Regions from separate parts of the Couchioplanes caeruleus genome, predicted to be linked through region 1. Evidence: riboswitches for the same ligand, from Rfam matches in the RefSeq annotation. Region 1 holds a riboswitch; the other holds the start of a gene.
The links. Region 1 has a riboswitch for cobalamin ahead of EDD30_RS17870 (ABC transporter substrate-binding protein). Riboswitches for the same ligand answer to the same signal wherever they lie in the genome.

Region 1 (4,411 bases):
GCGTCCGGGCCCGCTCCCGGCGGGTCAGCCGGTCCAGGGCGGTGTCGCCGAGCGCGATCGAGCCCTCGTACGGGACGAGTCCGCCGACCGCCCGCAGCACGGTCGACTTGCCGGCGCCGTTCGGTCCGATGATCGTCACCCACTCGCCGTCGGCCACGTCGAGCTCGACGCCGTCGACGATCAGCGCGCCGCCGAGGCGGATCCGCAGGTCCCGTACGGCGATCATGTGCGCGTCCGGCGCAGCACGACGGCGAAGAACGGCGCACCGAAGAACGCGGTCACCACGCCGATCGGAACCTCGGCCGGGCTCGCCACGGTCCGCGCCACCAGGTCGGTCAGCGCGAGGAAGGCACCGCCGTAGAGCACCGACAGCGGCAAAATCGACCGGTAGCTCGGGCCGGCGAGCAGCCGCACCGTGTGCGGCACGATCATGCCGACGAAGCCGATCAGGCCCGACACGGACACGGCCGCCGCGGTGCCGAGCGATGCGGCGACCACCAGCAGATAGCGACTCCGCTGGGGATGCAGACCCAGGCTCGTCGCCTCCTCGTCGCCGACCGTCAGCACGTCCAGCTCGCGGCGGTGGATCAGCACGATCAAACCCGTGACCGCCGCGTACGGCAGGACGACGAGCACGTCGTGCCAACCGGCGGTGGCCAGCCGGCCGAGCAGCCACGCGTACACCTCGCGCAGCGACTCGGTGTGCCGCTGCATGAGGAACGTCTGGGCGGCGGCCAGGAATGCGGAGACCGCCACACCGGAAAGGATCAAGGTCGCGGGTGTACGGGTCCGGCCCCCGGCCGCCCCGAGCAGATAGGTCAGCACCACGGCGACGATCGCGCCGACGAAAGCCGCCAGAGGCACGCCCACCGGCAGGTCGGCGGTGACGTCGCCGGTGCCGCCCCGCAAGGTGATGACCGCGGTGACGCCCAGCCCGGCACCCGCCGCGATGCCGAGCAGGTGCGGGTCGGCGAGCGGATTGCGGAACACGCCCTGGTAGGCGGCGCCGGCCAGGGCCAGAAGCGCGCCGACCAGCAGGCCGAGCACGACCCGCGGCAGGCGCAGCTCGGTGATGATGGCGACCTCGCGCTCGGTCAGGCCGCTGTCCAGCCGTACCCCGGGAATGAGATTGAGCAGCTCGGTCGCGACCGCGCCGGGTGGCAGGGTGATCGGCCCGGCCGCGACGCCGGCGACCAGCGCGACCACGACGGCGGCGACGCCGCCGATGAACCAGGCGGCCCGCAGTCCGGCGGGCCGGACAGTCACGCCGCCGGAGCCTTGGCCACCGCGTCCGCGACCGACTGGACCAGGTCGACGACTCGCGGTCCCCAGCGCGACGCGATGTCGTCGTCCAGGGCCACGACCTGCTTGTTCTTGACCGCGGTCACCCCGGCCCAGCCCTTGCGCTTCGCCACGGTCTCCGGCGACTGGGCGCAGCACTTGCTGTCCGCCAGGAAGACCATGTCGGGATCCGCAGCGATCAGCGCCTCCTGCGATAGCTGCGGATAGGCGGTCTTGGCGCCGTCGGCGACGTTCTTCAGGCCGAAGAGCGCGAAGATCGAGCCGACGAAGGTCTCCGACGTCACGGTGAAGTACGTCGGATCGAGCTCGTAGTAGTACGTCAGCGGCGCCGACCGCGGCGGCACACCCTTGACGATCTTGTCGATCTGGGTACGCATCCGCTCGACCAGCGCGGCCGCCTCCGCCGGATGCCCGGTGAGCGCGCCGAGCTGACCGATCTGGGTGTACGAATCGTCGAGGGTCTTCGCCGCCGGTGTCACCAGGACGGGGATCTTCAGCTTGGTGAGCTGCTCCACGATCTTGTTGAGATCGTCGGAGAGCACCACGAGGTCGGGGTTCTTGGCCGCGATCGCCTCCGCGTTGGGCTTGAACCCCGACAGGTCGGTCCGGGGCGCCTCGGCGGGATAGGTCGACTGGTCGTCGACGGCCGTGACCTGCTTACCGGCGTCGATCGCGAAGAGCATCTCCGTGGCGGTCGGTGCCAGCGACACGATCCGCTCGGGCCGCTTGTCGAGCGTCACCCCGCCCGCCGTCACCGGGAAGGCGGCGCCGCTCGCGCTCGCCGCGGGTTGCGCGTTCCCGCCCGCGTCGCCACCACCACCGCAGCCGCCGAGCAGCATTGCGGTCACCGCGACCGCGGCGGTCATGAGCCGTTTCATCCTGAACCTCCTGCCGGGCTCGCCGGCCGGAGCCCGGCCCGCGAGCGCTCTTCCTGCGAGAGCGCGGAATCGCGACCAGCGTGCAGGCGACCTGGCTACGCCCGGGGTACAGGACTTCACAGTTGCGGGACAGCGCCGGAATCCCACCGGCTTCGCTGCTACGCGGTCAGGTTGACGCTATCCCACAGGCTCACCGGCCGTTCTGCCGGATACGGAAAACTACCTGTCACGGCGGGTGAGCCATGACAGGTAGTCTCCGGCGCCGTCAGCAGTACGTGGATTCCTTGCCGATCACCTTGTACGGGCAGTCCGCCACCTCGGCGATCATCAGCGCCGCGGTCCTGTTCCGGCTGGTCTCGCGGGAGATGACCTCGTCAGGCGGGTAGAAGCCGCCGCCGGAGGAACTCCGCGGGTACAGCTCGAAGGTGTACGCGAAGATCCGGTGCGTACCCCAGAGCCAGTCGAGCGAGTCACCATCGGTGATGTAAAGGTCGCTGGATTGTTCGGGCGTGTAGCCGTTCGTCGCGGCCATCTGCCGGCCCAGCGTGGCGAAGGTGTTGTACTGGTCGGCGTTCATGCCGGTGGTGGTGTTCGCCGTCGTGTAGCCGAAGGGCCAGAGCACCAGCTCCGAGTACGAGTGGAAGTCGATGGCGGCCTTGATCTGCTGGACGCCGCCCACCACGCGTCCGTTGACGAAGTCCCGTATCGCTTGGGTCTCGGGCGCCGAGAACGCCGAGGGACCGCGGTAGGTGTCCGATGCGGGGTTGCCCGAGGAACCGCGACAGCAGCCCCAGTGGTAGGCGTAGTTGCGGTTCAGGTCGGTGCCCACGTACGAAGAACCGCTGTTGGGTTGCCGGTTCTTACGCCACGAGCGGTAACTGCCGGTGGCGACGTCGTACTCGGCGCCGTCCGGGTTGACCGACGGGATGACCCAGATCTCCCGGCTGTTCACGACGTCGCGGACCCGGGAGTCGCTCGCATAGTTGTCCGTGTAGAGGTGCAGGATGTAGAGGGCCATCTCCACGGTCAGGTGCTCACGGGCGTGGTGGTTGGCATCGTAGAGGACCTCGGGCTCGCTCTCGTCCGTGCCGACGTTGTCGGAGATCTTCACGGCGACGATGTCCCGGTTCTGGTACGACTTGCCGATCACCCGCTTGCTCGCGATGGCCGGATACCGCGCGACGACCGCGTTGACGTCGGCGATCATCTCCGCGTAGTTGTGGTACGCGGCGTCCTGCTGGGGGAAGTCCCGGGTGGACACCCCCTCGCTCGCCGCGGCAACCTCGATCTTCCTGACGGTGAAGCCGAGCGCCCGTAGCGCCTTGACCTCGCCGGGCGTGGCGGTGACCTCGACGACCGCGTGCTCCACCGCGTCGATGGCGACGCCGGTGCTGGCGATCGTGTTGCGCTGGGCGAGCGTACGCACGTCGTGGATCTCGTACTGGGCCGAGCTGTCGGCACGCGGCTCCGCGGTGGCGGGCGGCGCGGTGGCGGCGGAAGCGGCGATCAGGGCAAGGCCGACGGCAGCCGCCGCGACCAGGCCGGTGACTCGTCGTCTCATGAACGACCTCCGGGGGGTATCAGAGGGTTCGGGCTGACGTCACTGCATCACCCGGGATCGACGTTTGGCAATGAGCTGGCCACCTGACGGCCATGTCAATGTGCCCCCTACGTCGACGTGATGACGTCCGGAAACCCGTAGTTCATCCTCGTCGTTTCCGCTGCGTGGCGTGGCGCGTCAGACGGTCTGCGCCGGACCGTCCTTGCCGGCTTCGGCCCTGCCGGGCTGCGCCGGTGCGGCGGCCCGGTCGCCGGCCGCGGCGGCGGTCTCGTCGCCGGCCAGGGCGGCGCGCAGCCGCGCCTTCTCCGCGGAGCGCCGCTGTGCGGCCTCGCCTAGTTGCTCGGCCATCTCGTTACGCCACTTGGCCAGCAGGAAGTAGGAGAAGGCCGCCGAGGCGACCAGCGCGATCATCGCCTTGACCAGGATGTGCAGCGGCACGGGCAGAAGCATCACGAAGACCACGACGAACAGCCCGATACGGCCGAGCGTGTACTTGATGGCGGGACTCATCACGAACTCCTGTCAGCCCGCCCGGTGGCTAAGCCACCGCAGGCCGTAGAACCAGACCAGGCAGTACACCACGGTGAGACCGAAGGCGCCGATCGCCCCACTGACCAGCGCGGGAAAGATCGGGGCGACGAGCCCGGCCAGGGTCATCCCGACGGCGACC
Region 2 (4,411 bases), 3.2 Mb from region 1:
CAGAGGGGAAGGGAGCCCGCCCGGCTGGGGAGATGGGTCAGTGGGCGCGTACCTCGGTGGCAGCGGCGACGAGGTGCCGCAGGGAGGCCTCGACCTCGGCGTAGCCGCGGGTCTTGAGGCCGCAGTCCGGGTTGACCCAGAGCCGCTGCGCCGGTACGGCCGCGACGGCGCGGCGCAGGGCCCCGGTCACCTCGGCTTGCGACGGCACGCGGGGGGAGTGGATGTCCCACACGCCGGGTCCGATGCCGCGCCGGTAGCCGATGGCGGCCAGGTCGTCGAGCACCTCCATCTTCGAGCGTGACGCCTCGATGCTGGTGACGTCAGCGTCGAGGGCGTCGATGGCGGTGAGGACCTCGCCGAACTCGGAGTAGCACAGGTGGGTGTGGATCTGGGTGTCGTCGCCGACGCCGCAGGTGGCGAGGCGGAACGCGCCGACCGCCCAGTCCAGGTACGCCTTCTGGTCGGCCGTGCGCAGCGGCAGGGTCTCGCGCAGGGCCGGTTCGTCGACCTGGATGACCGTGATCCCTGCCGCCTGCAGGTCGTGGCATTCGTCGCGCAGGGCGAGCGCCACTTGGTCGGCGGTGTCGGCCAACGGCTGGTCGGTGCGCACGAACGACCAGGCCAGGATGGTGACCGGGCCGGTGAGCATTCCCTTGACCGGCTTCAGGGTCAGCGACTGTGCGTAGGCGGACCATTGCACGGTCATCGGTGTCTTACGGGCGACGTCGCCGTAGATGATCGGTGGCCGGACGCAGCGTGAGCCGTAGGACTGCACCCAGCCGTGTGCGGTGGCGGCGAACCCGTCGAGTTGCTCGCCGAAGTACTGCACCATGTCGTTGCGTTCGGGCTCGCCGTGCACGAGCACGTCCAGGCCGAGTTCTTCCTGGAGCCGGATGACCCGGGCGATCTCGGCGTGCATCCGCGCGGTGTAGCCGGCCTCGTCGAGGGTCCCGGCCCGAAGCTCGGCGCGGGCCCGGCGCACCTCGGCGGTCTGCGGGAACGACCCGATGGTGGTGGTTGGCAGCTCGGGCAGCCGCAGCCGCTGCTGCTGGTGGGCGGCCCGCGTCTCGTAGTCGCCGCGCTGCCGGTCGCTCACGCTGAGGGCGGCGAGCCGCGCGCGGACGTCGTGGCGGCGCCACGCCGGGGGCAGCGGCGGCAGCGGCTCGGGCAGGTGCGCGGTGCCGTCGCGCAGGGCCTTGCCGAGCTGGACGACCTCGTCGACCTTCTGCCGGGCGAACGCGAGCCGCTCGTACAGCTGCGGGTCGAGGTGGGTTTCGGTGGACAGGTCCATCGGTACGTGCAGCAGCGAACACGACGTGGACACGGCGACGTTGTCGGCGAGCCCAGCCACGGTCGCGCCGGCCGTGACGGCGGCGCGCAGGTCGGTGCGCCACACGTTGTGACCGTCGACGAGCCCGGCGACGATCGTCTTGCCGCGCAGCGGACCCACGGCGGCGAGCCGCCGCAGGTTGCCCGGCCCGGCGACCAGATCCAGGCCGATCGCCTCGACCGGGGTGTCGAGCAGGGCGGGCAGGGCCTCGCCGAGTTCCCCGAAGTAGGTGGCGACGAAGATCCGCGGCCGGTGTTCCACCTGTCCGAGGCGGGTGTAGGCGCGGCGCAGCGCCTGGATCTCAGCCGGTGTGCGGTCGGCGGCGTAGGCGGGCTCGTCGAGCTGCACCCAGGTCACGCCCGCCTCGCCCAGCGCGGTCAGCAGCAGGGCGTAGGTGTCGACCAGGTCGTCCAGCCGGGCGAACGGGTCGTCGCCCTTGGACAGCAGCAGGAACGTGGCCGGGCCGACCAGCACCGGCCGGGTCGTGACGTCCAGTGCGCGGGCCTCGGCGTACTCACGCAGCGCCTTGCCGGGGTTCGCGGTGAAGACAGTGTCGGCGTCGATCTCGGGAACGAGGTAGTGGTAGTTCGTGGTGAACCACTTCGTCAGCTCCAGCGCCGGCTCGGTATCGACGCCGCGGGCCATCGCGAAGTAGGTGTCCAGCTCGGATAGACCCAGTCGGCGGAACCGGTCGGGGATGGCGCCGACGGCGACGGCCGTGTCGAGCATGTGGTCGTAGTAGGAGAACGTGTTGGATGGGATGCCGTCGAGGCGGGCGTTGCGCAGTGCCAGCCACACCTCGGCGCGTAGCCGGGCCGCGGTCTTCTCCAGCGCGGTGGCGTCGATCGTGCCCGCCCAGTACGCCTCGACGGCCTTCTTCAATTCCCGGTCGGTGCCGATGCGGGGATAGCCGAGCACGGTGCTCTGCCCGAATGCGGTGGTCACAGGGGGTCCTTCCCTCGAAGAGCCCAGCGGGCACGGGAAGGAGAAAGGCAGGGTACGGCGAGGTACCGACTCCCGCCCAGGCCCTCCCGAGGAGCCGCCGGCGGCGCACACCGGCGGTGTGCGCAGTGCTGGCAGGTCTTCGGACTCACGGGCGTGACCATGGTGGTCGCCTACTGGCCGTCGCTTCCCAGACCCTCGCGGGTCCAGTGCTTCAATGACGGCGGTCGTTCCCGCTTACCGCTGCGGGGCAGTCCCGGTCTTCCACCGGGTTCCCTCTTACGACGCCCCACCAAGCTGTCGGCGGGGCGAACCAGCACCACCGGTCATTCTACGGCCCCGGCAGGCTTGCTGTCGTCGACGGCGACCACCACCATTTGGGCGGTGGCCACTGTGGTCGCCGGTACGGCCCGATCCCACCGGTCCGCGGTCAACCTGACCGCGACCTCCAAGCCCTCTCTTGTGAGACGCTCCCGCAGAACCTCTCCAGCTCTGCAACGACGGCAGCAGTTCTTCGCTGGAAGCCACGGGCGGGTCAGGTACCGTGAACGTCATGGCACGAGGTATCTGGTCGCAGAAGGTCCGCACCGCCCGCTGACGGCGGCGCCTTCCCCTGCTGAATCCGCGCTCGCCGTCCCGGACCCCGCCGGGCGGCCGCCTGCTGCTGCCCGGCTCCACTGCGAGCCGCGGAGTACCTGTTGAACCTCACCCCTATCCCTGAGATCCTGTCCCCGCTCCTCCCAGCGGGCGACAGCGCGCACATCCGCGCCAAGGGCGTCGCCGTCACCCGCGGGTCGCGACGTGTCTTGCACGACGTGTCGGTCACCGTATCGGCCCGGTCCCGGATCGCCGTCGTCGGCGAGAACGGCCGCGGTAAGACGACGCTGCTGCACGTCCTCGCCGGCCTGATCCCGCCCGATGAGGGCACCGTGCACCGCGCCGGCACGATCGGCCTGGCCCGCCAGGAACTGGCGGCACGTGATGGTGAGACGGTCGGCACCCTGACGTCCGCGGCGCTGGCCGCCCCGCTCGCGGCCCTCACCGCGCTGCATGAGGCGACCTTGGCAATGACCGCCGGTGATCCGGCCGCCGACGACCGCTACGCCGTGGCATTGGAGGCTGCCACCCGCCTCGATGCGTGGGACGCCGAACGCCGCATCGACGTCGCCCTGGACGCCATCGGCGCCTGCCCAGACCGTAACCGTTGCCTGGCGACGCTGTCGGTGGGGCAGCGCTACCGGGTGCGGCTGGCGTGCCTGCTCGCCGCCCGGCACGACGTGCTGCTGCTCGACGAGCCCACCAACCACCTCGACGCCGGCGGGCTGGACTTCCTGACCCGCCAGCTACGCCAGCACGCCGGCGGCCTCGTCGTCGTCAGCCACGACCGGGCGCTGTTGCGCGACGTCGCCGACCGGTTCTGCGACCTCGACCCGAGCCGCGACGGCACGCCGCGGCTGTACGCCGGCGGCTACGACGCCTGGCAGCACGCCCTGCGCCGCGAGCGTGAGCGCTGGGAACAGGACTACGAACAGCAGCAGGCCGAGCACCGACGGCTGGCCGACGCGGTGTCGGCGGCCCGTGACCGGCTCTCCACCGGCTGGCGGCCGGACAAGGGCACCGGCAAGCACCAGCGCCAGTCCCGCGCGCCGGGTGTCGTGCAGGCCCTCAACCGGCAGCAGGACGCCCTCGCCGTGCACCGCATCGACGTTCCGCAGCCGCCGCCGACACTGCACTGGCCCGACCCGGTGGCCCGACCGGGGGCACCACAGCTACGCGCGCATGGCGTCACCGTAAACGGGCGACTCGCCGGTCCGATCGACCTCACCCTCGACGGCAGTGACCGGCTGCTCGTCACCGGATCCAACGGTGCCGGAAAATCCACCCTGCTCGCGGTGCTGGCCGGTGCCCTCCACCCCACGGACGGACGCCTCTGGACCGCGAGCGACACCCGCATCGCCCTGATCACTCAGGAGACCACCGAGCACGACCTCGCACTCACCGCCAGCCAGGTGTACGCCCGCCACGTGGGGCGGCTGGTCGTCCATGCCGGGCTGCGCGACGCCGACACCGTCGGACTCGGCGCGCTCGGACTCCTGGACACCGACGCCATGGGCACACCGGTCGGGCGGATGTCGCAGG

Region 2: linked by a shared signal. The riboswitch ahead of metE (5-methyltetrahydropteroyltriglutamate--homocysteine S-methyltransferase) and the one ahead of EDD30_RS17870 (ABC transporter substrate-binding protein) in region 1 are both predicted to bind cobalamin.

Annotation. Positions count from the first base shown of each region.
Region 1 is NZ_RJKL01000001.1:4,015,384-4,019,794, forward strand. It holds gene EDD30_RS17860 (ABC transporter ATP-binding protein) at 1-226, opposite strand, end outside; gene EDD30_RS17865 (FecCD family ABC transporter permease) at 223-1,266, opposite strand; gene EDD30_RS17870 (ABC transporter substrate-binding protein) at 1,263-2,180, opposite strand; cobalamin riboswitch at 2,245-2,385, opposite strand; partial or broken gene EDD30_RS17875 (M14 family metallopeptidase) at 2,449-3,741, opposite strand; gene EDD30_RS17880 (DUF4229 domain-containing protein) at 3,919-4,251, opposite strand; gene EDD30_RS17885 (hypothetical protein) at 4,264-4,411, opposite strand, start outside.
Region 2 is NZ_RJKL01000001.1:7,252,800-7,257,210, forward strand. It holds gene metE (5-methyltetrahydropteroyltriglutamate--homocysteine S-methyltransferase) at 38-2,275, opposite strand; cobalamin riboswitch at 2,389-2,605, opposite strand; gene EDD30_RS32750 (ABC-F family ATP-binding cassette domain-containing protein) at 2,971-4,411, shown strand, end outside.